3 regions of the Rahnella sp. NRRL B-41462 genome follow, and region 1 is predicted to be linked to each of the others. Evidence: predicted binding sites of a transcription regulator. Region 1 holds the regulator's gene; each other region holds the start of a gene.

Region 1 (8,198 bases):
GCAGCTTGGCAGTTTCGGCGAACCTTTCATGTACAGCAGAATCGGGTTTTCAGAAACTTGCTTCTGAATTTTTTCAATTGTTGGAGTGGTCATTTCTTGCTTCCTCAAGCCGGTACAGGCTGTCACGATCATTACTCTTCACGCGCAGCATAAAGAGACGGTGCGCAATCACAATACCTTCTATTGTAACGATGGCAGCCATCAGATAAAAACGCCATTTTTTGTGGGGTCTTTCTCAATACTGGCATTTTGTTTAACAATCTTTAATGTGTGCGCTCAGGCTCACATCTTTAAACATTCATTGAGAATAACATTTTTGGCGTTCACCGATAACGCCAGATTTGCAAAATTCCATTCTTTAACTCAAATATTAACACCATGAAAAGTGGTTATTTTTTTGACTAAAAATGGCGGTTATTTCGACATAAAAAAAGCCATTAACTTTTTCTCACAATATGATCTAGAATCGAGTCAATTCGTGCTTTTTTGTCAGGTTCTTTTAGGCAATACTCTGACATCCCTGATGTTTAACCTACCACTCATGGTAACGAAGCTATGCGCTTACTGTTCACGCTTTTTGTGCTGCTCTTTACCCAGCTATTTCTGAATATGGCACATGCATCGCCGCAGACACGTGTTTCTGCCGATCAGCGTAAAAGCCATGTTAATCAGGCTGCACCTGAAGAACGGCGAAAGCGAAAAACGGTGGCCGCGAAAACCAGTAAAAAAACTAAAATCGCGCCAGTGACAGAACAAAAAATTCAGGACAAGAATTCGAAGAAGAAAGTTAAAAGTACCGAACTGGCTAAACGAAAGACCACGACGGAGAAAAGTGTCAAAACGACCCGGGCCGAAAGTAAAAAAGAAAAGACACTGAAGACCACGCGGGCCGAAAGCAAAACAGAGAAACACGCCAAAACCCGTTCACTCGCGAAAAACAGCACGGAAAGGGTCAGTAAAAAAGAAGCGTATGGCCGGCACCGTAAAGGTAAAAAGCCCGAAGAAGACAGCAAACCGATTACGCTAAGTGCAACGCATAAAAAACGCTATCAGCATGCCCAGCAAACGGCGATGACCAAACTGATGCATCAGGTAGGAAAACCATATCGCTGGGGCGGAACCTCGCCGAATACCGGTTTTGATTGCAGCGGCTTAGTCTATTACGCCTACAAAGATTTGATCCGTATTAAAATGCCACGCACAGCGAATGAAATGTATCACCTGCGCGATGCGGCTCCGGTCAAACGCGGCGAACTTGAAAGCGGTGATCTGGTGTTCTTCAGAATCAATAACCGCGGCGCTGCAGACCATGTTGGTGTTTACGTGGGGAACGGCAAGTTTATTCAGTCTCCAAGAACGGGCGAAGACATTAAAATCACCTCTCTCGGCGACGATTACTGGCAAGATCATTATGTGGGTGCACGCCGGGTAATGACGCCGAAAACGATCCGATAATAAACAATTCGTTAAGTCTGAAGTTTCGCTAATCAGCCATTGAATAGCATTTAACGAAGAGTTTCTGCAGGGAAGAGTATCGGCGGTAACGGCCACTGCGTAAAATTGAAAAGGGCGATTCCTGTAACAGGAATCGCCCTTTTTTATAGCGGTTCACTTACTGAATCAGTTCATCACCGCAGTGAAGCTGAAAGCGATAATCATAAGCAAAGCGCATACCGTGGTGATCAACGATAATTTCAGGTTGCTGTCCATCAAACCCCCCTTTCGGATCAAATTGTGGCATTTTTTAAGCCACACTAATTGTGTGCCAACGCATTTTCGCATAATTAACATTTAAAATCTTGTGCTGAATGACAATGTATCCCTGAGAATTTTACTTCCACTTTCCTGCATTATAAGAGAAAATTGTCGGTTAACACGCCTGTGTGCCGGTTGATTTCACCCGAGAGCATTTCACGCCTCATTCTGAAGAATCCACCCAACGATTTCACTGCCCTTTTAGAAGCCAGCAGTGAGATCCACGCAAGCAAACGATTAACATAATGCTAACGTGCTGAAACACGTGAGTTCAGGAGTCATTGTTTACATGGCAACGATTAAAGATGTCGCAAAGCGCGCTGGCGTTTCCACTACAACCGTGTCGCACGTCATCAATAAAACACGTTTCGTCGCCGAAGAAACCAAAGAAGCGGTTCTCCTTGCAATCAAAGAGTTACATTACTCGCCGAGTGCTGTAGCCCGCAGTCTGAAGGTCAATAACACCAAAACGATCGGTCTGCTTGCCACCTCCAGCGAAGCGCCCTATTTTGCCGAAGTGATTGAAGCCGTAGAAAACAGCTGCTTCTCCAAAGGCTATACGCTGATTTTGTGTAACTCGCATAATAATCTGGAAAAACAACAAGCCTACCTGCAAATGCTGGCGCAAAAACGCGTCGATGGCTTGCTGGTGATGTGCGCGGAATATCCTGATGAGTTGCTCAATATGCTCGAGGAGCACCGTTCGATCCCAATGGTGGTCATGGACTGGGGCGAAGCGCGTAAGAACTTCACCGACAGCATTATTGATAATGCTTTCGAAGGGGGTTACATGGCCGGGCGTTATCTGATTGAACGCGGTCATCGTGATATTGGGGTGATCCCGGGCCAACTGGCACGTAATACCGGCGGTGGCCGCTTCCAGGGTTTTGTGAAAGCACTGACTGAAGCCAATATTCCGCTGCGTGACGAATGGGTGGTTCAGGGCGATTTCGAGCCGGAATCGGGCTATCAGGCGATGCATAAAATTCTGATGCAGAAGCACCGCCCGACTGCCGTATTTTGTGGCGGCGATGTGATGGCAATGGGCGCAATCTGTGCCGCAGACGAACTGGGCCTGCGCGTTCCTCAGGATATTTCCGTGATCGGTTACGACAATGTGCGTAACGCCCGTTACTTCTCCCCCGCGCTGACAACCGTGCATCAGCCGAAAGAACGTCTGGGTGAAATGGCCTTTACCATGTTGCTGGACAGAATTGTCAGTAAGCGTGAAGAGTCTCAGACCATTGAGGTGCATCCGAAACTGGTCGAACGCCGTTCCGTAGCCGATGGTCCGTACCGCGATTACCGCCGTTAACAGATATCGAACGCCTGCAGATGCAGGCGTTTTTTTCTAATCACGCAGCCATTCCTGATTCATGGTTTCTGTATCGCCCATATATTCCAGCAACCAGGCCAGCGAGGGTGACGGATTGCTTTGATCCCACGTCAGGCAACACGGGCTGTCGGGAAACGTATTTTCCAGCGTCAGCACCTGCAACTTTTTCTGTTCTATCCACGGCGTGACGCGATGAACCGGCATCATACCCACGCATAAGCCTTCGGTCAGGCATTCCAGCGCACAGGTCCAGTCTGGCACGACCAGCCGCCGCTGGTTATCAAGCGTCCATGTATCCCGCTTAGGCAATGTCCGGGAGGTGTCTTCCAGACAGAGTGCAGGATAAGGCCGCAACTCATCATCATTCAGCGCGCCGGATAACTGAGCCAGCGGATGTTGCGGGCTGACGACGCAATGCCAGTCCATAAATCCCATGTCACGAAAACTGAAGCCCCCGCCAACCGGTATCGCGCGTGTAGCACCGATCGCCACGTCTGCCCGCCCGTCAACCAGCGCATCCCAGACACCATTAAACACTTCTGAGTGAATAATGAGTTCGGTGTCCGCAAAATGGCGGTAGAAATCGAGCACCAGACGCCGTGTCCGTGCGGGTTTTACAATCCGGTCAACCGCCACACGTAATTCGCCGCGCCAGCCGTTCGCCACCTGCTGACACTGCCGGCGCGTGGCTATCATTTTTTTTGTCAGAATCCGCGCTTCATCGACAAAAACCTTTCCCGCAGGCGTCAGTACCACGTCACGATGGCGACGTTCAAACAACGGCACGGCCAGCCACTGCTCAAGCTGACGGACGGTATAGCTGATAGCAGAAGGCACACGGTGCAAATCTTGCGCTGCCGCACTAAAACTACCTGTTCTTGCCACGGCATCTACCACTTCAAGGGCGTATTCTGACCACATAATTCAGCCTTCAATATTTTTGATAGCAGAGTGCAAATATTAGCGTTTCACAAGCCTGTTATCAAAGCGTTAAACTCCGCCTCCGGTATGTAATCTGCATCACATCATCTGCAATAAATAAATTAACGAGACGATAATGAAACCCTCCTTTGGATTTATGCTCTATCTTGCGGGACTGAGCATGCTGGGCTTTTTAGCCACTGATATGTATCTGCCTGCGTTCAGCGCCATGCAAACCAGTCTGATGACCAGCCCCGGAATGATCAGCGCAAGTCTGAGCATTTTTCTCGGCGGATTTGCTCTCGGTCAGTTGTTATGGGGGCCGTTGTCAGACAGGATCGGCCGTAAACCGGTATTGCTTCTTGGTCTGACACTGTTTGCGGTCGGTTGTCTGGGCGTTATCTGGGTTGAGAATGTACGCGCCCTTCTGGCCCTGCGCTTCTTACAGGCGATGGGCGTTTGTGCCGCCGCAGTCACCTGGCAGGCAATCGTTGTTGACCGTTTCTCTGCCGATGTGGCAAAAAAAACCTTCGCCAGCATTATGCCGTTAGTAGCTCTTTCTCCGGCACTGGCACCATTACTTGGTGCGTGGGTGCTCAATCATTTTGACTGGGAAGCCATTTTTGCTCTGCTGACCGCAGTCGCCGTCGTCCTGGTGCTGACGACGCTGACTCTGCGTGAGAATAAACCTGCAAAACAAGCGAAGGCTGATAAAACAGGGTTTGCGACGTTACTGAAATCGCCTGTTTACAGCGGGAATGTCATGATTTATGCCGCCTGTTCAGCCGGATTCTTTGCGTGGTTAACGGGTTCACCGTTTATCCTGAGCGACATGGGTTATTCACCCGGTGCCATCGGGCTGAGCTATGTCCCGCAGACTATTGCTTTCCTGCTTGGTGGTTTTGGTTGCCGTGTTGTGATCAGCAAGCTGGACGGTAATAAAATTCTGCCATGGTTACTGGCGGGTTACGGCGTCAGTATGGTGACTTTGTTCTGTGTTGCCATGTTCACGGATGCCGGGCTGATTAGCCTGCTGATCCCTTTCTGTCTGATGGCTTTGGTGAATGGTGCAACCTACCCAATTGTTGTCGCAAATGCATTAATGCCGTTTCCTGCTAATACAGGCAAGGCGGCAGCATTGCAAAATACGCTGCAGCTCGGGTTGTGCTTCCTTGCCAGCTTGCTGGTTTCCGCATTTATTGTGCATCCGCTCATGGCGACAGTCACGATCATGCTGTCTACACTATTGTTGGTAGTTTTGGGTCGCTGGCTCTCTTTGCGGCATGAAATCACGCAAGACAATGGACAGAAATCAGAGCAGGAAGCTCAGACAAGGCATGCTAATTAATAGTGATAATACCCTGATGTAACAGTCACTTAACGGGCATTTTCATTCATCACGATTAACTATTGAGAATGCCTGCCAGCGAGCCTATACTCAACAAAACCAAATAAAATAGCACTTTTACAAAACTTTTATCACATACTTAAGCCAGACGCGCGGACAGTGTCACACTTATTTTTTTGTACTTTTTCAAGGATGATTTTCCTGCACGTCTTACGGCGCGCAGGCGTTCTTCTTAATTTCCTCTGTTGGTGTCGAATATCGGGCGAGGCGCTAGTCGTCTGTTCTCATAAAGACCTGCAAAAATAGCCTTTGCTTTTCCCGGCAGGTTAATAAGTCAGAAGAGAAAGTGATGGAGAAGCTATGAGTTCATCGTGTATAGAAGATCAAAGCATTCAGGACAATCAGTGGTACCGGATCGCCAGTGAAATGCTGGCGATGGCAGATATTCAGGTAAACGGTAATCGTCCTTTCGACCTTAAAGTAAAAAACACTGACTTCTTTAAGCGTGTTTTACAGGAAGGTTCTCTGGGCCTCGGTGAAAGTTATATGGACGGTTGGTGGGAATGCGACCGTCTGGATATCTTTTTCCAGCGCGTTATTCGTGCCGGTTTGGAAAGTAAACTCCCCCACCATTTTAAAGATACTTTACGTGTCGCCGCAGCACGCCTGACCAATCTGCAATCCCGCAAACGGGCGTGGATTGTTGGCAAAGAGCATTATGATCTGGGCAACGATTTATTTACTCTGATGCTCGACCCGTACATGCAATATTCCTGCGGCTATTGGAAAGAGGCCACTACGCTTGAAGAAGCACAGGAAGCAAAACTCAAAATGATCTGTGACAAGCTGCAATTAAAACCGGGACAGCGCTTGCTGGATATCGGTTGCGGCTGGGGTGGATTATCAGAGTTTGCGGCAAGAAATTATGGCGTGAGCGTTGTGGGTGTCACGATTTCTGCTGAACAACAAAAACTGGCTCAAAAACGCTGTGAAGGGCTGGATGTCACAATCCTGCTGCAGGATTACCGTGACCTTAATGATCAGTTTGACCGCATTGTTTCTGTCGGGATGTTTGAGCATGTGGGTCCGAAAAATTATCAGACCTATTTTAATGTCGCCAAACGCAATATCAAACCTGACGGCATTTTCCTGCTGCACACCATCGGTTCTAATAAAACAGACCTTAATGTCGATCCGTGGATTGATAAATACATCTTCCCCAACGGTTGCCTGCCGTCGGTTCAACAAATTGCACAAACCAGTGAGTCATTATTTGTAATGGAAGACTGGCACAATATCGGCGCTGATTATGACCGCACGCTGATGGCGTGGAATGAACGCTTCCAGAAACACTGGCCGGAACTGGCGGAAAAATACGGTGAACGTTTCCACCGCATGTTCACCTACTACCTGAATGCCTGCGCCGGTGCTTTCCGCGCCCGGGACATTCAGTTGTGGCAAGTCGTCTTTAGCCCGCAAGGCGTTGATGGCGGAATGCGCGTACCACGCTGATGGTTGTATGCGTTAGCTAATAAAAAACCGGACACTGAATGTCCGGTTTTTTTATGTCAATAAAGGGTCTGAGATAACTTATTCGGCTTTATCGATCATCGCCTGTGCCGTAGCGATTGCCGCTTCACGACTGGCTAATACGCGTTCGACAGTATCGACAATCGCCTGAGTTTGCGGATCGATTTCGATATTAATTTTGTCGCCCAGACGTTTCGTGCCCAGCGTCGTGCGTTGCAAGGTTTCCGGAATTAAATGTACACAGAAACGGGTGCGGGTCACTTCACCGATGGTGAGACTAATACCGTCGATCCCGATATAACCTTTATGTAATACATATTTCATCAAATCTTCATGCGGCATACGGAACCAGATCTGACGGTTATTTTCTGACGTCAGGATTTTTGCCACTTCCGCCGTGCAAATAATATGACCAGACATTAAATGTCCGCCAATTTCATCATTAAAACGCGCTGCACGTTCCAGATTAACTGAGTCGCCCTCTTTCAGTTCGCCCAGATTTGTCAGGCGCAGGGTTTCTTTCATCAGATCAAAACTCACCAGGTCACCGTTCACTTCAGTCACCGTCAGGCAGCAACCGTTGTGTGATACCGATGCGCCGAGTTGCAGGTTATCCAGCATATCTTCAGGTAAACGAACAACATGGGTACGGAAATTGGGTTTCTCGTCGATCGATACGACCGTGCCGGTTCCCTGTACAATTCCGGTAAACATAGCCTTTTCCTCAATGTTTGAATCTGTTGTATTAAAACGTCACTCCGTTCAGTTTGCCGCAGAATTAATTGAAAGCCAAATCTCTGCAAGAAGAAATAGCACCGTCTGCTTCAATTCCATTATTTAACCAGCTATTAACAGCTTTGTTTGCTTAAAAATACCGACAATGTACAATCTTCGGACTATTTCTCTCTGTTTAATGCCATCTGTTGTGGCGTTTTTTATTCAATATAATCAAGAAAAAAGGTGTATCTGTGCAGAAGTACCTTGCAGAAGCGCGGGTTTTGTTAGCGCTTGCCATCCCGGTCATCCTTGCGCAAATAGCCCAGACATCCATGGGCGTTGTGGACACAATAATGGCGGGATCGGTCAGTGCCACGGACATGGCTGCCGTCGCTGTCGGCACCTCAATCTGGTTGCCGGCGATTTTATTCGGACACGGTTTACTCTTGTCACTGACACCAACCATCGCGCATTTAAATGGAGCCGGGCGTCGCGATAAAATTGGTCATCAGGTTCAGCAAGGATTCTGGCTGGCGTCGGGGGTTTCGGTGCTGATCATCGCGGTGCTGTCACAGTGCGACCATATTCTTA
Region 2 (8,198 bases), on a different contig from region 1:
AGTGCTCGAAATGATTATCGTCGGAGTGGCCACGTATCTGGTGTTCTGGGTGATGGATTTGCATTATTCGCTGCTGCTGGCGGTGCTGGTCGGCGTATCCGTTCTGATCCCGTATATCGGCGCGATGCTGGTGACCATTCCGGTGGTGATTGTCGCGATGTTCCAGTGGGGGCTGGGCGCGGATTTCTGGACGCTTTTCGTCGCCTATCTGGTGGTGCAGGGGCTGGACGGTAATGTGATCGTGCCGCTGTTGTTCTCCGAGGCCGTGAACCTGCATCCGCTGGTGATTATTCTTTCTGTCGTGGTGTTTGGCGGTCTGTGGGGATTCTGGGGGGTGTTCTTTGCCATACCGCTGGCGACGCTGGTCAAAGCCGTGGTTCACGTCTGGCCGGATGAATCACTCAACGAAACGGTCTGATTTTTTCTGCTTACCGCACCCAATAAAAAAAGCGCGTCTGCGCTTTTTTTGTCTCCACAATCTGACCGTGTCGGCTATTTACCGTTGAGGTAGGCCATGACGATGTCATGGTGATTGGTGGTTTTGAAATCGTCGAACACTTTCTCGACTTTGCCATTGCCGTCGAGCAGGAAGCTGATGCGATGGATGCCGTCGTAGGTTTTCCCCATAAAGGATTTTTCACCCCAGACGCCAAACTGCTCACAGACCTGATGATCTTCATCGGACAACAAGGTGAAGTTCAGCAACTCTTTCTCAGCAAAACGCGACAGTTTTTCCGGTTTATCGGTGCTGATCCCCAGCACTTCCACTCCGGCATTTTTTAACTGATCCATGTTATCGCGCAGTCCGCAGGCTTGTACGGTACAGCCCGGCGTCATGGCTTTAGGATAGAAATAGACCAGGACTTTCTGTCCCTGGAAGTCGGCCAGATTAATTTGTTCACCGTCTTGGTCGGGCAAACTAAATTGCGGCGCAGGGTCACCGGCTTTCAGTGGGCTCATTGTCTTTCTCCATATCTCTTAGCGATTACTGCAGTTTATCTTCATTCTCAGAATAACTAACCACGTTAATACTGCCTTGCGCTTTCAGTTCTGTACATAGCTGATGAAACGCCTGCTCAATAATTGCCGCATCGGTATTGGCTGCGCTGTGTGCCGTTATTTGAATCGATAACTGCGCCGGCGTGGCGGCATCTGCCGGGCGCGTTTTTGAGGCAAGTTCGGCGATATTCATCTGATGCGTATCGAATAAATCGGTAAAACGTTCGATCAGATGCGGAGAGTCTTTCACCTCCACTTTCACCCAGACCGTAGCAGGCATTGGCTGGCGTTCATGTGCACTGGTTCGCTTCATCACGATCAATAATTCCAGCTCTGCGCCTTTTTGCGGCAGGGTGGATTCGATCAGTGTAATCGCGTTCCAGCTTCCGGAAAGCAGCATGATAAACGTAAACTCATCACCGAGCATCGCCAGACGGCTGTCTTCAATATTACAGCCGCAGCTGCTGACCTGACGGGTAATGGTGTTGACGATACCCGGACGATCAGCGCCTAAGGCGGTGATCACGAGATAATGTTGTTGTGGCTGCGGCAAAATAGGTCTTCCTGTCGTGCTTGGGAGTATTCCCAAGGTAAACATAAAAAAAACCGCCGGACAAGCGGTTACCGCTCGTTGATTGCTTGCTTTTGCAGTGGTGTCAAAAGTACCATGAGTGACCTGTTTGTGGAGGGGAAGGTCAATGTTTACGGGAAGTATTGTTGCACTGGTTACGCCGATGGACACCAAAGGTGCTGTCGATCGCGCGAGTCTGAAAAAACTGATTGATTATCATGTGTCCAGTGGTACTGCGGCGATCGTTTCCGTTGGCACGACCGGCGAGTCGGCCACGTTGAGCCATGAAGAGCACGGTGACGTGGTCTTACAGACGCTGGAACTGGCTGATGGACGCATCCCTGTTATCGCAGGCACTGGCGCAAACGCGACTGCTGAAGCGATTTCTCTTACGCAACGTTTTGAAAAAAGTGGCGTTGTTGGTTGCCTGACAGTCACCCCTTATTACAACCGTCCGACGCAGGAAGGTCTGTATCAGCACTTCAAAGCCATCGCTGAAAATACCTCTTTGCCGCAAATTCTCTACAACGTGCCTTCACGTACCGGCTGCGATATGTTGCCGCAGACTATCGCGCGTTTAGCAAAATTGAAGAATATTGTTGCTGTTAAAGAAGCAACAGGGAACTTAAGTCGGGTTAGTCAGATCCAAGTGCTGGTTGATGATGAAGATTTCATTTTGCTGAGCGGCGATGACGCCAGCGGTCTGGACTTTATGCAACTCGGTGGTAAGGGCGTTATTTCCGTCACGGCTAACGTAGCTGCCCGTGAAATGGCCCAACTTTGTGAGCTGGCAGCGCTTGGCAACTTTGCCGAAGCGCGTCGCCTGAATCAGCGCCTGATGCCTTTGCATCAGAATTTGTTTGTAGAAGCAAACCCAATCCCGGTGAAATGGGCCTGTAAGGCACTGGGGTTGATGGCAACCGATACGATGCGTCTGCCTATGACGCCGTTAACAGATGCTGCCCGTCCGGTCGTGGAAGAAGCATTAAAAAGCGCCGGTTTGCTGTAACTCTTAGGAAGATTTGATGGCCTCTTTATTTGACAAGAACAGTTTCCAGATGACCCGATTGCAGAAAACGGCCGTAGCAAAAGTGGTCGGGGTTTCCCTGATCATGCTGCTGGCCGCCTGTTCAAGCGATCAACGTTACAAACGCCAGGTAAGTGGCGATGAAGCCTACCTGGATGCGTCAGGTCTGCATGAGCTGAAAGCGCCGGTCGGGATGATTCTTCCCGTGCAGAACGGAACGTATGAAGTTCAGGCAGGATCAATGCAGGGCGCCGTGGGCAAACAGCTCGACATCCGTCCACCATCCCAGCCACTGGCGCTGCTGAGCGGTTCCCAGACGCAATTCTCTGGCAACAGCAGCACCGTGTTGCTGGAAAATACCGCGCAGAACCGTGATCTGTGGAATAACGTCGTGAAAGCGGTTGAGCAAAATAATTTCAAAATTGCCAACCGTGATGATGCTAACCAGACACTGACCACCGATTTCGTTGACTGGAATCGTGCGGATGAAGACTTCCAGTATCAGGGGCGTTATCAGATCAGCGTGAAACAGCAGAGTTACCAGTTAGCACTGACGGTGAAAACGCTTGAGCTGAAACAACAGGATAAACCTGTGACCTCTTCTGCTGAAATCCAGCGTTACAACAGCCAGATGATGAACGCCATCACGGCGAACCTGGATAAAGTGCAGCAGGATACTCAGGCACGCCTCGACAACCGTCGTGTTGGTGAGATTGATGTTCAGAGCGGTGCAGATGATACCGGCCTGCCGGTGCTGATTGTTCGTGAGAGCTACGGTGTTGTGTGGGATCGCCTGCCAAATGCCCTGACAAAAGTCGGCATGAAAGTGACCGACAGCAGCCGTCCGCAAGGCACATTGTCTGTGACCTACAAACCGCTGAATGACGATGCGTGGCAGACACTGGGTGCGAAAGATCCGGGGCTGACTTCCGGTGATTACAAACTTCAGGTTGGCGACCTCGACAACCGTAGTAGTTTGCAGTTCCTTGATCCAAAAGGACATGCTCTCAGCCAGTCGCAGAACGATGCGATGGTGGCGGTCATGCAGGCCGCGTTTAGCCAGAGTAACGCAAAATAATACCAAGGGGCTCCGGCCCCTTTTTACATCTGTTTTTTCCACTGGAGTAAGTAAAGATGCAAAAGTTAGCTGAGTTGTATCGCGGCAAGGCGAAAACCGTCTACACCACCGAAAACCCGGACCTTCTGGTACTGGAGTTCCGTAACGATACGTCAGCACTGGATGGTCAGCGTATTGAGCAGTTCGACCGTAAAGGCATGGTTAACAATAAATTTAACCATTTCATCATGGCTAAGCTGGAAGAAGCCGGTATTCCTACTCAAATGGAACGCCTGCTGTCTGACACCGAAGTGCTGGTGAAAAAACTGGATATGGTCCCGGTTGAATGCGTGATCCGTAACCGTGCTGCTGGTTCGCTGGTAAAACGTCTGGGCATTGAAGAAGGTCTGGAACTGAACCCACCGTTGTTCGATTTGTTCCTCAAAAATGACGCCATGCACGACCCGATGATCAACGAATCGTATTGCAAGACGTTTGGCTGGGTGAACGAAGAAAACCTCGCGCGCATGAAAGAGCTGAGCTACAAAGCCAACGACGTGCTGAGCAAACTGTTTGATGATGCCGGTCTGATCCTGGTCGACTTCAAACTGGAATTCGGTCTGTTCAACGGGGAAGTGGTGCTCGGTGATGAGTTCTCTCCTGACGGCAGCCGCCTGTGGGATAAAGAAACCCTGAACAAAATGGACAAAGACCGTTACCGCCAGAGCCTGGGTGGCCTGATCGAAGCTTACGAAGAAGTCGCTCACCGTATCGGTGTGAAACTGGACTAAGCTGCACGTTATTTTTTTAGCCAGACTACGCAATCGTTTACGCGGTATGCACTAAACGGGTGATGGCCTCCGTCACCCGTTCTCTTTCCTGCATTTAATTTTCTTGTTTTAACACTGATTCCTTTCATTTAATTCCTCCGCCACTAAACTTACGTCCTTTCGCAGATGGTATTAACTGCGTGTGCTGGCTAGTCTTAAAAAAACAGGTTGGAGGTATCTATGCGTTGGCAAGGGCGTCGCGAAAGCGACAATGTAGAAGACAGACGCGGACAGGGATCTAACGGCGGCGGTTTAGGCGGCGGAGGAATGCGCCTGCCGATCCGTGGCAAAAGCGGTATCGTGATCATCATCGTGGTGCTGGTGGCCGGGTATTACGGTATCGACCTCACTCCGCTGATTGACGGCGGTCAGTCCGGCGGCATGCAGCAAACACAGTCACAATCCATCAGCCCGAAAGATGACGAGCAGGCAAAATTCACCTCGGTGATCCTCGCTTCGACGGAAGACACCTGGAAAGAGATTTTCCAGCGGCAGGGCATGACTTATCGTGAACCCAAACTGGTGATGTATCGCGGCGCGACCCGCACCGGTTGTGGCACCGGCCAGTCAGTGATGGGGCCGTTCTATTGTCCGGCGGACAGCACGGTGTATATCGATCTGTCGTTCTATCAGGAATTGCAGAACAAACTCGGCGCGGGCGGTGATTTTGCGCAGGGCTATGTGGTGGCGCACGAAGTCGGCCACCATGTGCAGAATTTGCTGGGCACCGAACGCAAGGTTCGCGAGATGCAGCAGGGCGCGTCGCAGACTGTGGTAAATCAGTTGTCGGTGAAAATGGAATTACAGGCTGACTGTTACGCCGGTGTCTGGGGGCACGCGATGCAGCAGCAAAATGTTCTCGAAGAGGGCGATCTGAAAGAAGCGCTGGATGCCGCGCAGGCCATCGGCGATGACCGGTTGCAACAGCAAAGTCAGGGGCGCGTGGTGCCGGACAGCTTCACTCACGGTACTTCCCAGCAGCGTTATACCTGGTTCAAACGCGGCTTCGATACCGGTAATCCGGATCAGTGTAATACCTTTGCCAGCCGCTGATTAAGTGGCAGGAAGCGCTGGTCTGCTGCTAAAAACTGTTCAATAATCAATGACCGATCCAGAGAGGCTCCCCGGGCCTCTCTTTCATTTTCATGTTGAACCGCTGGGAATGCCATGGCTTTTCTCGATCCAACCCTATTGATCTTACTTGTTTTCGCTGGTCTGGGCATTATCAGCCACAACAGCGCCGTCACCATCGCAATGTTCTTCCTCCTCACGGTGCGTATTACGCCACTGAACAGTTTTTTTCCGTGGATAGAAAAATACGGCCTGACTATCGGCATTATTATTCTGACCATTGGCGTGATGGCGCCGATTGCCAGCGGAAAAATCAGCGCCAGCACCATGGTGCATTCTTTCCTCCACTGGAAATCTATTGTCGCCATTCTGGTGGGTGTGCTGGTGTCGTGGCTTGGCGGACGTGGCCTGACGCTGATGGGTACGCAGCCGCATCTGGTGGCTGGCCTGTTAGTCGGCACCGTGCTGGGCGTGGCGTTGTTTAAAGGCGTACCGGTCGGGCCGCTGATTGCTGCCGGTCTGTTATCGATGATTGTCGGGAAAACCTGACATGTCTGCGACGTTGCTACAGCAGCAGATGCAGCGGCTGGGTGTCCGGCGTTTGCTGGTGTTCAGTGGCGGGACGCAGTGGTGTGAACAACAGGCTGTTCTGTTCGCTGCCCAAAGTGCCGGTGACTGGCTGTGGCTGAGTGATTCACCGCCTGATGGCGTCACATCCTGCCCGCCTTCAGTTGCGCAGACGTTGCTCGGACAGGACATTTTTCACGGTGTGTTTGATGCGCGTTATGGCCTCAATGCCGAGGCGCTGGCGGTATTTTCCGGCACATTGAAAGCCGGAAGCTGGCTGATTCTGCTAATACCGGAATGGAACGCCTGGTCTGACACGCCGGACGCGGACAGCCTGCGCTGGAGCGAACAACCGCAGGCGATCCCGACGCCGCGTTTCATCCGCCGTTTCCGATCTTTGCTCGAACAAGATCGCAACATTACGGTTTGCCGGCAGGATCAGCCTTTTGATATCCCCCCGCTGCCAGCAGCACCCGACTGGCTGCCACCCGACGGTCAGCCCACCGCTGAACAATCGCAGATTTTACAACAACTGATGCAGGCTCAGTCCGGCGTATGGGTGCTGACGGCTGCCCGTGGCCGTGGCAAATCGACGCTGGCGGGAATGCTTGCCAGACAGTGGCCGGGCACCTGTTGGGTAACCGCACCGGCGAAAGCCTCAGCCAGCCAGATTCTCAATCATCAAACAGAGTCTGCCCGCTTTATCGCGCCGGATGCGTTGCTTTCATTATGCCGCGAAGGCGCGGTAACGGACATTGACTGGCTGATTATCGACGAAGCGGCGGCAATTCCGACGCCGATGCTTTCGGAAATTATCGCGGCTTTTCCGCGTGTGTTACTGACCACTACGGTTCAGGGATATGAAGGCACCGGACGCGGGTTCTTACTTAAATTCTGTGCATCCCTGCCGCGGTGGCATGACCTGCGTCTGAATTCCCCGGTCCGCTGGTCATCATCCGACACGCTTGAGCCGTTTATCAGTCAGTTATTGTTGTTTGACGAGCATTTGCCTGTAGCAGAACAGACGGGCGGCACATCAGAAATTTTCTCCATTGATGCCGACGACTGGCTGAGTGAACCGGCGCTGTTAGAGGAATTCTACGGCCTGCTGACCAGCGCGCACTACCGCACGTCGCCGCTGGATCTGCGGCGTTTGCTGGATGCGCCGGGCATGACATTCAGTGCGTCACGACAGAAAAACACCCTGACCGGCGCATTATGGCTGGTGGATGAAGGCGGGCTGAGTGCTGAACTGGCGCAGGAAGTCTGGGCGGGCAGGCGACGTCCGCGCGGTAATCTGGTGGCGCAGTCTCTCGCCGCGCACGCGGGTTTCCCCGAGGCTGCCGTTATGCGTTCACGGCGTGTCAGCCGGATTGCGGTACATCCCGCGTTTCGCCGTCGGGGTATTGCCCGTGATTTGTTAGCAGCGCAAAAACAGCAGGCGGGGCTGGATTTCCTGTCGGTGAGTTTTGGCTACACGTCAGATCTGGCGTCATTATGGCAACAGGCCGGATTCCGGCTGGTGCGCGTCAGTATGCAGAAAGAAGCCAGTAGCGGCTGTTATGCCGCGATGGCGATATTACCGCTGAGCGCGGCGGGGCAGGCACTGGCGGACAGAGCCGTGCATCAGCTTGACCGTGACTGGCGCTGGCTGGCGCCTCAGATGGATTTAACCCTGCCGCTCGATACCACTGCGGATACGCAACCCGATGATGCCGACTGGCGCGAACTGAACGGATTTGCGTTCGCCCATCGTCCGCTGGAAAGCAGTTTACCGGCGCTCAGTCGCGTGCTGTTGCACAGCACTTTGCCACTGACGGCGTTGCGTGCGCATCTGCAACAGGGGCAAAGTGTCGCGCAAGTCGTCATGTCGCTGAAGCTTTCCGGCCGTAAAGCGCTGGTTTCGCGCTGGCGTGAGGAGACACGACAGGCGCTGAAAGCCGCGGGAATGGCTGAATAAATCAGCGGTTTCATTGCAAAAAATGGAAAGACTCGTTCAATAAAACCCGATTTCACTGACCGGCGGGCGGCGTATAGTGAACTCATTAAATGACAACGGGAGAGAGCAATGAGCTC
Region 3 (8,198 bases), on a different contig from region 1:
CAGATCCGTGCTCAGCGTTGGTTACAGAGTCTGCTTGAGCTGCAACAAAGTGCAGGCAACTCCTTTGAATTTATTGAGAGCGTGAAATCGGATCTGTTCCCGGACGAGATTTACGTCTTTACGCCGGAAGGTCGTATCGTCGAATTGCCTGCGGGCGCGACACCGGTCGACTTTGCTTATGCTGTGCATACCGATATCGGCCATGCCTGCGTTGGCGCGCGCGTTGACCGCCAGCCGTATCCGCTCTCGCAACCGCTGACCAGCGGACAAACTATCGAAATCATTACCGCACCGGGCGCCCGCCCGAATGCTGCCTGGCTGAACTTTGTCGTCAGCTCACGTGCACGCGCCAAAATCCGCCAGATGCTGAAGAACCTGAAACGTGATGATTCGGTTTCACTTGGCCGTCGCCTGCTGAATCATGCGCTGGGTGCCGGTAAAAAACTGTCAGACATTCCGCCGGAAAACATCAAAAACGAGCTGGATCGTATGAAGCTCGCCGCGATGGATGACCTGCTGGCGGAAATCGGTCTCGGCAATGCCATGAGCGTTGTGGTTGCCAAAAACCTGATGGGTGACCAGTCTTCAATGGCATCGTCAGGTACCCGTAATCTGCCGATTAAAGGCGCAGATGGCGTGCTGATCACCTTCGCGAAATGTTGCCGTCCGATTCCGGGTGACCCGATTATTGCCCACGTCAGTCCGGGCAAAGGGCTGGTGATCCATCATGAATCCTGCCGTAATATTCGCGGTTATCAGAAAGAACCTGAGAAATTCATGGCCGTTGACTGGGATAACCACCAGGAAACTGATCAGGAATTTATCGCTGAAATCAAAGTTGATATGTTCAACCATCAGGGCGCACTGGCGAACCTGACCGCTGCAATTAATGCCGCGCAGTCGAACATTCAGAATCTGAGCACCGAAGAAAAAGACGGTCGCGTCTACAGCGCCTTTATCCGCCTGACGACCCGCGATCGCGTTCATCTGGCGAATATCATGCGTAAAATCCGTATCATGCCGGACGTCATCAAAGTTACCCGCAACCGAAACTGATTGTTATGACCCCAGAACGTTATGCCCGCATCCGCGAAATGCTTGCGGCCCGACAGCCAGACCTGACGGTCTGTATGGAACAGGTGCATAAACCACATAACGTTTCTGCCGTCATCCGTACGGCAGACGCCGTCGGCGTTCACGAAATCCACGCTGTCTGGCCTACGACCCGAATGAAGACACTGGTCTCTTCGGCGGCAGGCAGCAACAGCTGGGTTCAGGTCAAAACACACAAAACCATTCAGGATGCCGTCGCCAAAATGAAGGCGAAGGGCATGCAAATCCTGGCAACCAACTTGTCAGAGAAAGCCGTCGACTTCCGCGCGATTGATTACACCCGCCCGACTTGCATATTGCTGGGTCAGGAGAAAACCGGTATCACACCTGAAGCGTTAGCGCTGGCTGACAGCGATATCATCATTCCGATGATCGGTATGGTGCAATCTCTGAACGTCTCCGTTGCCTCGGCGCTTATCCTGTACGAAGCACAGCGCCAGCGCGAAAACGCCGGTATGTATCGCCGCGACAGCAGTCTGCTGAGCGAGAAGGAACAGCAGCGACTGCTGTTTGAAGGTGGCTATCCCGTTCTGTCCAATGTGGCGAAGCGAAAGAAGCTTCCCCGCCCTTTCATTGACGATCACGGGCAAATCATTGCCGATGATGAATGGTGGTCGGCGATGCAAATGACGGTCAAAAAAAGATGAAAGGCCGCCTGCTCGACGCCATCCCGCTGACGTCGCTTTCCGGCGTCGGAGCCAGTCAGGCAGACAAGCTCGCCAAACTCGGCCTTGAAACTATTCAGGATTTACTGCTTCATCTTCCTTTACGCTATGAAGATCGTACCCGCCTTTACACCATCAATGATTTACAGCCCGGCATTTTCGCCACCATAGAAGGCGAAGTGTTGCGTAGTGATATCAGTTTTGGCCGCCGCAGAATGCTGACCTGTCAGATAAGTGACGGCACTGGCATGGCGACGTTGCGCTTCTTCAACTTTAACGCCGCGATGAAAAACAGCCTGGCAACAGGTCGCCGTGTTACCGCTTATGGTGAAATCAAACGCGGCACGATCGGTGCTGAAATCATTCATCCGGAATACCGCATTCAGGGTGAAAACAGCGAAGTCGTTCTGCAGGAATCACTGACGCCGGTTTATCCGACAACGGAAGGTATCCGCCAGGCGACCTTGCGTAAACTGACGGATCAGGCACTTGAACTGCTCGACACCGTACCTGTCGCCGAACTGTTGCCAGAGGAACTGAGTCGTTCGCTGATCCCGCTTCCTCAGGCGCTGCATTTGCTGCACCGCCCGCCGCCAGATATCCAGCTTGCAGACCTTGAAAAAGGTCATCATCCGGCTCAACGCCGCCTGATTATGGAAGAACTTCTGGCACATAATCTCAGTATGCTGGCTGTCCGCGCCGGTACGCAGAGTTATAAAGCTCTGCCGTTGCATCATGACGACCGCCTGAAAAATCAGTTCCTCGCGTCGCTTCCTTTCAGCCCGACCGGTGCGCAAGCACGGGTTGTGGCAGAAATTGAACAGGACCTGGCAAAAAGTTATCCCATGATGCGTCTGGTGCAGGGCGACGTGGGATCAGGTAAAACGCTGGTAGCCGCCCTCGCCGCACTTTGCGCTATTGCTCAGGGCCAACAGGTCGGATTAATGGCGCCGACAGAATTGCTGGCCGAACAGCATGCCAATAATTTCCGTCGGTGGTTTGAGCCACTGGGTATTCAGGTCGGCTGGCTGGCGGGCAAACAAAAGGGTAAAGCCCGGCAGGCACAGCAGGATGCGATCGCCAGCGGACAGGTGTCGATGGTGGTGGGAACGCACGCTATCTTCCAGGAACAGGTTTTGTTCTCGTCACTGTCGCTGGTCATTATCGATGAACAGCACCGTTTCGGTGTGCATCAGCGTCTGGCGTTGTGGGAAAAAGGTCTGCAACAGGGCTTCCATCCACATCAGTTGATCATGACCGCCACGCCGATCCCACGCACACTGGCAATGACGGCTTACGCTGATCTTGATACCTCTGTGATCGACGAACTCCCGCCAGGCCGCACGCCGGTGACTACTGTCGCCATTCCGGACACCCGCCGCAGTGACATTATCAGCCGTGTCAAAAGTGCCTGCGAGCAGGAAAATCGTCAGGCTTATTGGGTGTGTACGCTGATTGAAGAATCGGAAATGCTGGAAGCGCAGGCCGCTGAAGCCACATGGGAAGGCCTGAAGGAGGCACTCCCGGCGCTGAATATTGGACTGGTTCACGGTCGTATGAAAGCCCAGGAAAAGCAGGCCGTTATGCAGGCATTCAAACAGGGTGAAGTGCAGCTTCTGGTGGCAACGACTGTCATTGAAGTCGGCGTTGACGTACCGAATGCCAGCCTGATGATTATCGAAAACCCGGAGCGTTTAGGGCTGGCGCAGTTGCACCAGTTACGTGGGCGCGTTGGACGTGGTGCCGTTGCTTCTCACTGTGTACTGCTCTACAAAACGCCGCTCAGCAAAACAGCGCAGAAACGTTTGCAGGTTTTACGCGACAGCAACGATGGCTTTGTTATCGCACAGCAGGATTTGGAAATCCGCGGGCCGGGTGAACTACTGGGCACGCGCCAGACCGGCAGTGCTGAATTTAAAGTCGCTGATTTATTACGTGATCAGGCGATGATCCCGGATGTACAGCGCATTGCGCGTTATCTGCAGCAACAATTCCCTGATCATGCCAAAGCCCTGATTGAGCGCTGGCTGCCAGAAAGAGTCCGTTACACCAACGCCTGATCTCTCTTTTCGCTCATTCACTTCATCAAATCATTATTAAAAATGATGTTTTGTTTCCAACATATTCTCTTCTCTTTTCCCTATTGTGCCCCCAAAACCACTCTCCGCACTGGTTATTTGATAACCTTCACAGAGTGGGGAAAAGCCGGTAACCGGTTTCACCTCCCGTCACTACACTGATGATAATTAAGGCAACCCTGTCTGATGTCCTCAACATAAGGCCAAATCATCATGAGTATCAGCCAATCCCTCTTCACTTTTATAGAACAGAAAATCAGCCCCTTCGCCGCACGATTATCCTCACAGCGACATGTCATGGCAGTGCGTGATGGCTTCATCTCAGCAATGCCCTTTATGATTGTTGGTTCGTTTTTACTGGTTTTTGTTCACCCGCCATTTTCGCCCGAATCTTCATGGGGCTTCGCCAGAAGCTGGCTGGCGCTCTCGGCAAAATATGAAGTGCAGATCCTGACGCCGTTCAATATGACGATGGGCATTATGTCCATCTACATCTCGGCATCGATTGCCTACAATCTGGCAAGAAGTTACAAGCTAGACCCGTTCATGACCGCAATGCTGGCGCTGATGTCTTTCCTGCTGGTCGCCGCACCGCAGATTGATGAAAAGATGTCGACGACGGCGCTGGGCGGCGTGGGGATCTTTACGGCTATTCTGGTGGCGATTTATGTCACCGAACTGACGCGGTTATTGAAAAAATACAATATCGGTATCCGTTTACCCGAACAGGTACCTTCAAACATTAAGCATTCGTTTGATTTACTGATCCCGATTGTGGCCGTGGTGATTACACTTTTCCCGCTGAGCTTACTGGTCCAGTCAGGGTTTGATATGTTGCTGCCACAGGCGATTATGGCGCTGTTCGAACCCCTGATTTCTGCCGCAGACTCACTGCCTGCTGTACTTCTCGCCGTGCTGATTTGCCACCTGTTGTGGTTCGCCGGCATTCATGGCTCGGCCATTGTATCTGGCATGTTGCAGGCTTTTTGGTTAACCAATCTCGGCCTGAATCAGACAGATCTCGCTGCCGGTTTACCCATGACGCACATCATGACCGAGGCATTCTGGAATTTCCTGATCGTGATTGGCGGGTCCGGCGCGACAATGGGACTGGTCCTGCTGTTTTGTCGCAGTAAGTCAGCGCATCTGCGCACCATGGGGAAACTCAGTCTGGTGCCAAGCTGTTTCAATATCAATGAGCCGGTGATTTTTGGCACACCTATCGTCATGAATCCGGTATTTTTCATCCCCTTCCTGCTGGCACCGATGGTCAATGCCGTTATCGCCTATCTGGCCGTATCGACGGATCTGCTCCCGCATATGATTTCACTGGTCCCCTGGACATCGCCGGCACCGATCGGGGCGGCCTGGGCGATGGGCTGGGATTTCAAAGTGTCGGTTCTGGTTATCCTGCTGATGGCACTGTCGATGGTAATTTATTATCCATTCTTCAAAGTCTACGAGAAGCAGTTACTGACGCAGGAAAAAGCCGCTGAGGCCGAACAGGTGTTCACTGAGAAGGCGGACGCGGCACAATAAACCCGACGGGAAGGAATCGTCAGGCACAGAAGCGATGTTTCTGTGCCTGTTTTTTTAGCTTATAGCCGGGAATACAGGCAGCATCAGGTAGAGTTTAATCACAATCGCATTGGCGATATCGATGAAGAATGCGCCCACCATCGGCACCACCAGAAACGCCAGATGCGAAGGGCCAAACTGGTTGGTGATCGCCTGCATATTGGCAATGGCCGTCGGGGTGGCACCCAGCCCGAAACCACAGTGTCCTGCCGCCAACACCGCCGCATCGTAGTTTTTCCCCATCACGCGATAAGTCACGAAAATCGCGTAAAGCGCCATCGCGAGGGCTTGAACGATAAGAATCGCCATCATCGGCAAGGCGAGTGCCGCCATCTCCCACAACTTAAGGCTCATCAATGCCATGGCAAGGAACAGTGACAAACTGACGTTACCCAGCACGGATACCGCACGGTCGAAGACACGATAAAAACCGAGCCATGCCAGCATATTACTCAGGATCACACCAACGAAGAGCACGCAGACAAAGGTTGGGATTTCAAATGCCGAGCCTTGCAACAGACTGGCGGCATATGTCCCTGCCATCAGGCAAATCGCGATCAGGGCAATGGTTTCAACCATCACCAGTGGCGTGATCATCCTGCCAATCGACGGTTTCTCAAATGCGCTCGGATCGACCATATCCTCGGGGTTTCCGTTGGGGGTGGAAGAATGGCTGACCAGATAGCGCGCTACCGGCCCCCCAATAATACCGCCGAGCACCAGACCAAAAGTTGCGCAAGCCATCGCGACTTCCGTCGCATTTTCAAAGCCATAACGCTCGATAAACAGCTTGCTCCATGCCGCGCCGGTGCCGTGGCCACCTGAAAGGGTAATCGACCCCGCCAGCAACCCCATCAGCGGATCCAGCCCGAGCATTTTCGCCATTCCGATACCGATGGCATTTTGCAAAAGCAGTAAGCCCACGACGACAAACACCAGCATAAACAGCGATTTACCGCCTGCCCGCAGACTTGCCAGATTGGCGTTAAGACCGATCGTGGCAAAAAATGCCAGCATCAGTGGCTCTTTTAAAGACATGTCGAAACCGACTTCCCAGCCGATTATCTGGTTGGCGATCAGTAACAATAAAGCGACCAGCAAACCACCGGCAACGGGTTCAGGAATGGTGTATTTTTTGAGGAATTTGACCGACTGGACGCATTTCCGTCCTAAAAGGAGCACCAACGTGGCGGCAACCAGGGTGCCGTAGGTATCGAGTTGAATCATTGACGAACTCCATTTTAAAATAAATCCAATAAAATTATCGAGTTATAAAAACTTCACTGACATGTTTTTTCCCAGAAGCTGAATTAGAAGTCATTCAAGCTGCGTCAGGCAAGAAAAACAGGCCATAAATCCCGTCCAATCCAAAACCAGTCGAGGAATATTGCCATTAGCAAACGATTGCTTTTGTCGTTAATTTCAATAAAAATGCCCGCTTTGCCGCTTATTGGAATGCCACAGCATGAGTTCGCAAACCGCAGAACAAGAAACACAGCAACCCGATCTTTCCCGCCAGCAAAAAAGTGAACTGATTTACCGGCTCGAGGACCGCCCGCCATTACCTCAAACGTTATTCGCCGCCTGTCAGCATTTGCTGGCGATGTTTGTTGCGGTAATCACACCAGCACTACTGATTTGCCAGGCGCTGGGTTTGCCCGCGCAGGACACGCAGCACATCATCAGCATGTCGCTGTTCGCCTCCGGCCTGGCTTCTATTTTGCAGATTAAAACCTGGGGACCGGTCGGCTCGGGTTTACTCTCGATTCAGGGCACCAGCTTTAACTTTGTTGCGCCGCTGATCATGGGCGGAATGGCGCTGAAAAATGGCGGTGCGGATGTGCCGACCATGATGGCGGCGCTGTTCGGCACCCTGATGCTGGCTTCCTGCACTGAAATCATTCTTTCCCGTTTCCTGCATCTCGCACGTCGCATCATTACGCCGCTGGTTTCCGGCATCGTGGTGATGATTATCGGGCTGTCGCTGATTCAGGTCGGTCTGACGTCTATCGGCGGCGGTTATGCGGCCATGAGCGATCACACATTCGGGGCACCGAAAAATCTGCTGCTGGCTGCCGTCGTGCTGGTAGTGATTGTTCTGCTGAACCGTCAACGTAACCCTTACCTGCGTGTCGCCTCTCTGGTTATCGCCATGGCGGTGGGTTATCTGGTGGCCTGGATGACGGGCATGTTGCCAACCGTTGCGCCAGCCGCGCAAAGCAACTGGATAACATTACCAACGCCGCTGTATTACGGACTGGGTTTTGACTGGAATTTGCTGATCCCGCTGATGCTGATTTTCATGGTGACATCGCTGGAAACCATCGGTGATATTACCGCAACCTCGGACGTTTCTGAGCAACCGGTCAGCGGCCCGCTGTACATGAAGCGCATCAAAGGCGGCGTTCTGGCCAATGGCCTGAACTCGATGCTTTCTGCTGTATTTAACACCTTCCCGAATTCCTGCTTCGGGCAGAACAACGGCGTCATTCAACTGACCGGCGTTGCCAGCCGCTATGTCGGTTTTGTGGTCGCGCTGATGCTGATCATCCTCGGGCTGTTCCCGGCTGTTGCGGGATTTGTGCAGCATATTCCTGAACCGGTACTGGGCGGCGCGACCATCGTGATGTTCGGTACCATTGCCGCTTCGGGTGTGCGCATTGTTTCCCGCGAGCGTCTGAATCGCCGCGCGATTATGATCATGGCGCTTTCTCTCGCCGTCGGTATGGGTGTTTCTCAGCAGCCGCTGATCCTGCAATTCGCA

Evidence for each region. Region 1 encodes PurR, which represses purine synthesis genes. Its sites were predicted from a motif close to CANGCAAACGTTTGCNTG; they were not measured.
Region 2: a site for PurR is predicted at 4,472-4,489, ahead of UC14_RS08110 (neutral zinc metallopeptidase). Genes of this name have one in related genera too.
Region 3: a site for PurR is predicted at 6,828-6,845, ahead of UC14_RS05475 (NCS2 family protein). Genes of this name have one in related genera too.

The regions. Positions count from the first base shown of each region.
Region 1 is NZ_JYDF01000005.1:61,415-69,612, reverse strand. It holds gene UC14_RS01725 (Grx4 family monothiol glutaredoxin) at 1-93, opposite strand, end outside; gene UC14_RS27265 (hypothetical protein) at 74-202, opposite strand; gene UC14_RS01720 (C40 family peptidase) at 556-1,455, shown strand; gene UC14_RS27260 (YnhF family membrane protein) at 1,621-1,710, opposite strand; gene purR (HTH-type transcriptional repressor PurR) at 2,045-3,070, shown strand; gene punR (DNA-binding transcriptional activator PunR) at 3,107-4,012, opposite strand; gene punC (purine nucleoside transporter PunC) at 4,149-5,360, shown strand; gene cfa (cyclopropane fatty acyl phospholipid synthase) at 5,721-6,872, shown strand; gene UC14_RS01690 (riboflavin synthase) at 6,951-7,604, opposite strand; gene UC14_RS01685 (MATE family efflux transporter) at 7,859-8,198, shown strand, end outside.
Region 2 is NZ_JYDF01000028.1:19,906-28,103, reverse strand. It holds gene UC14_RS08140 (AI-2E family transporter) at 1-418, shown strand, start outside; gene bcp (thioredoxin-dependent thiol peroxidase) at 493-960, opposite strand; gene UC14_RS08130 (glycine cleavage system transcriptional repressor) at 986-1,552, opposite strand; gene dapA (4-hydroxy-tetrahydrodipicolinate synthase) at 1,698-2,579, shown strand; gene bamC (outer membrane protein assembly factor BamC) at 2,596-3,675, shown strand; gene purC (phosphoribosylaminoimidazolesuccinocarboxamide synthase) at 3,732-4,445, shown strand; gene UC14_RS08110 (neutral zinc metallopeptidase) at 4,665-5,537, shown strand; gene UC14_RS08105 (DUF441 domain-containing protein) at 5,652-6,104, shown strand; gene UC14_RS08100 (tRNA(Met) cytidine acetyltransferase TmcA) at 6,106-8,082, shown strand; gene ypfH (esterase) at 8,191-8,198, shown strand, end outside.
Region 3 is NZ_JYDF01000015.1:48,018-56,215, forward strand. It holds gene spoT (bifunctional GTP diphosphokinase/guanosine-3',5'-bis pyrophosphate 3'-pyrophosphohydrolase) at 1-1,056, shown strand, start outside; gene trmH (tRNA (guanosine(18)-2'-O)-methyltransferase TrmH) at 1,062-1,760, shown strand; gene recG (ATP-dependent DNA helicase RecG) at 1,757-3,838, shown strand; gene UC14_RS05465 (PTS cellobiose transporter subunit IIC) at 4,070-5,395, shown strand; gene gltS (sodium/glutamate symporter) at 5,450-6,661, opposite strand; gene UC14_RS05475 (NCS2 family protein) at 6,900-8,198, shown strand, end outside.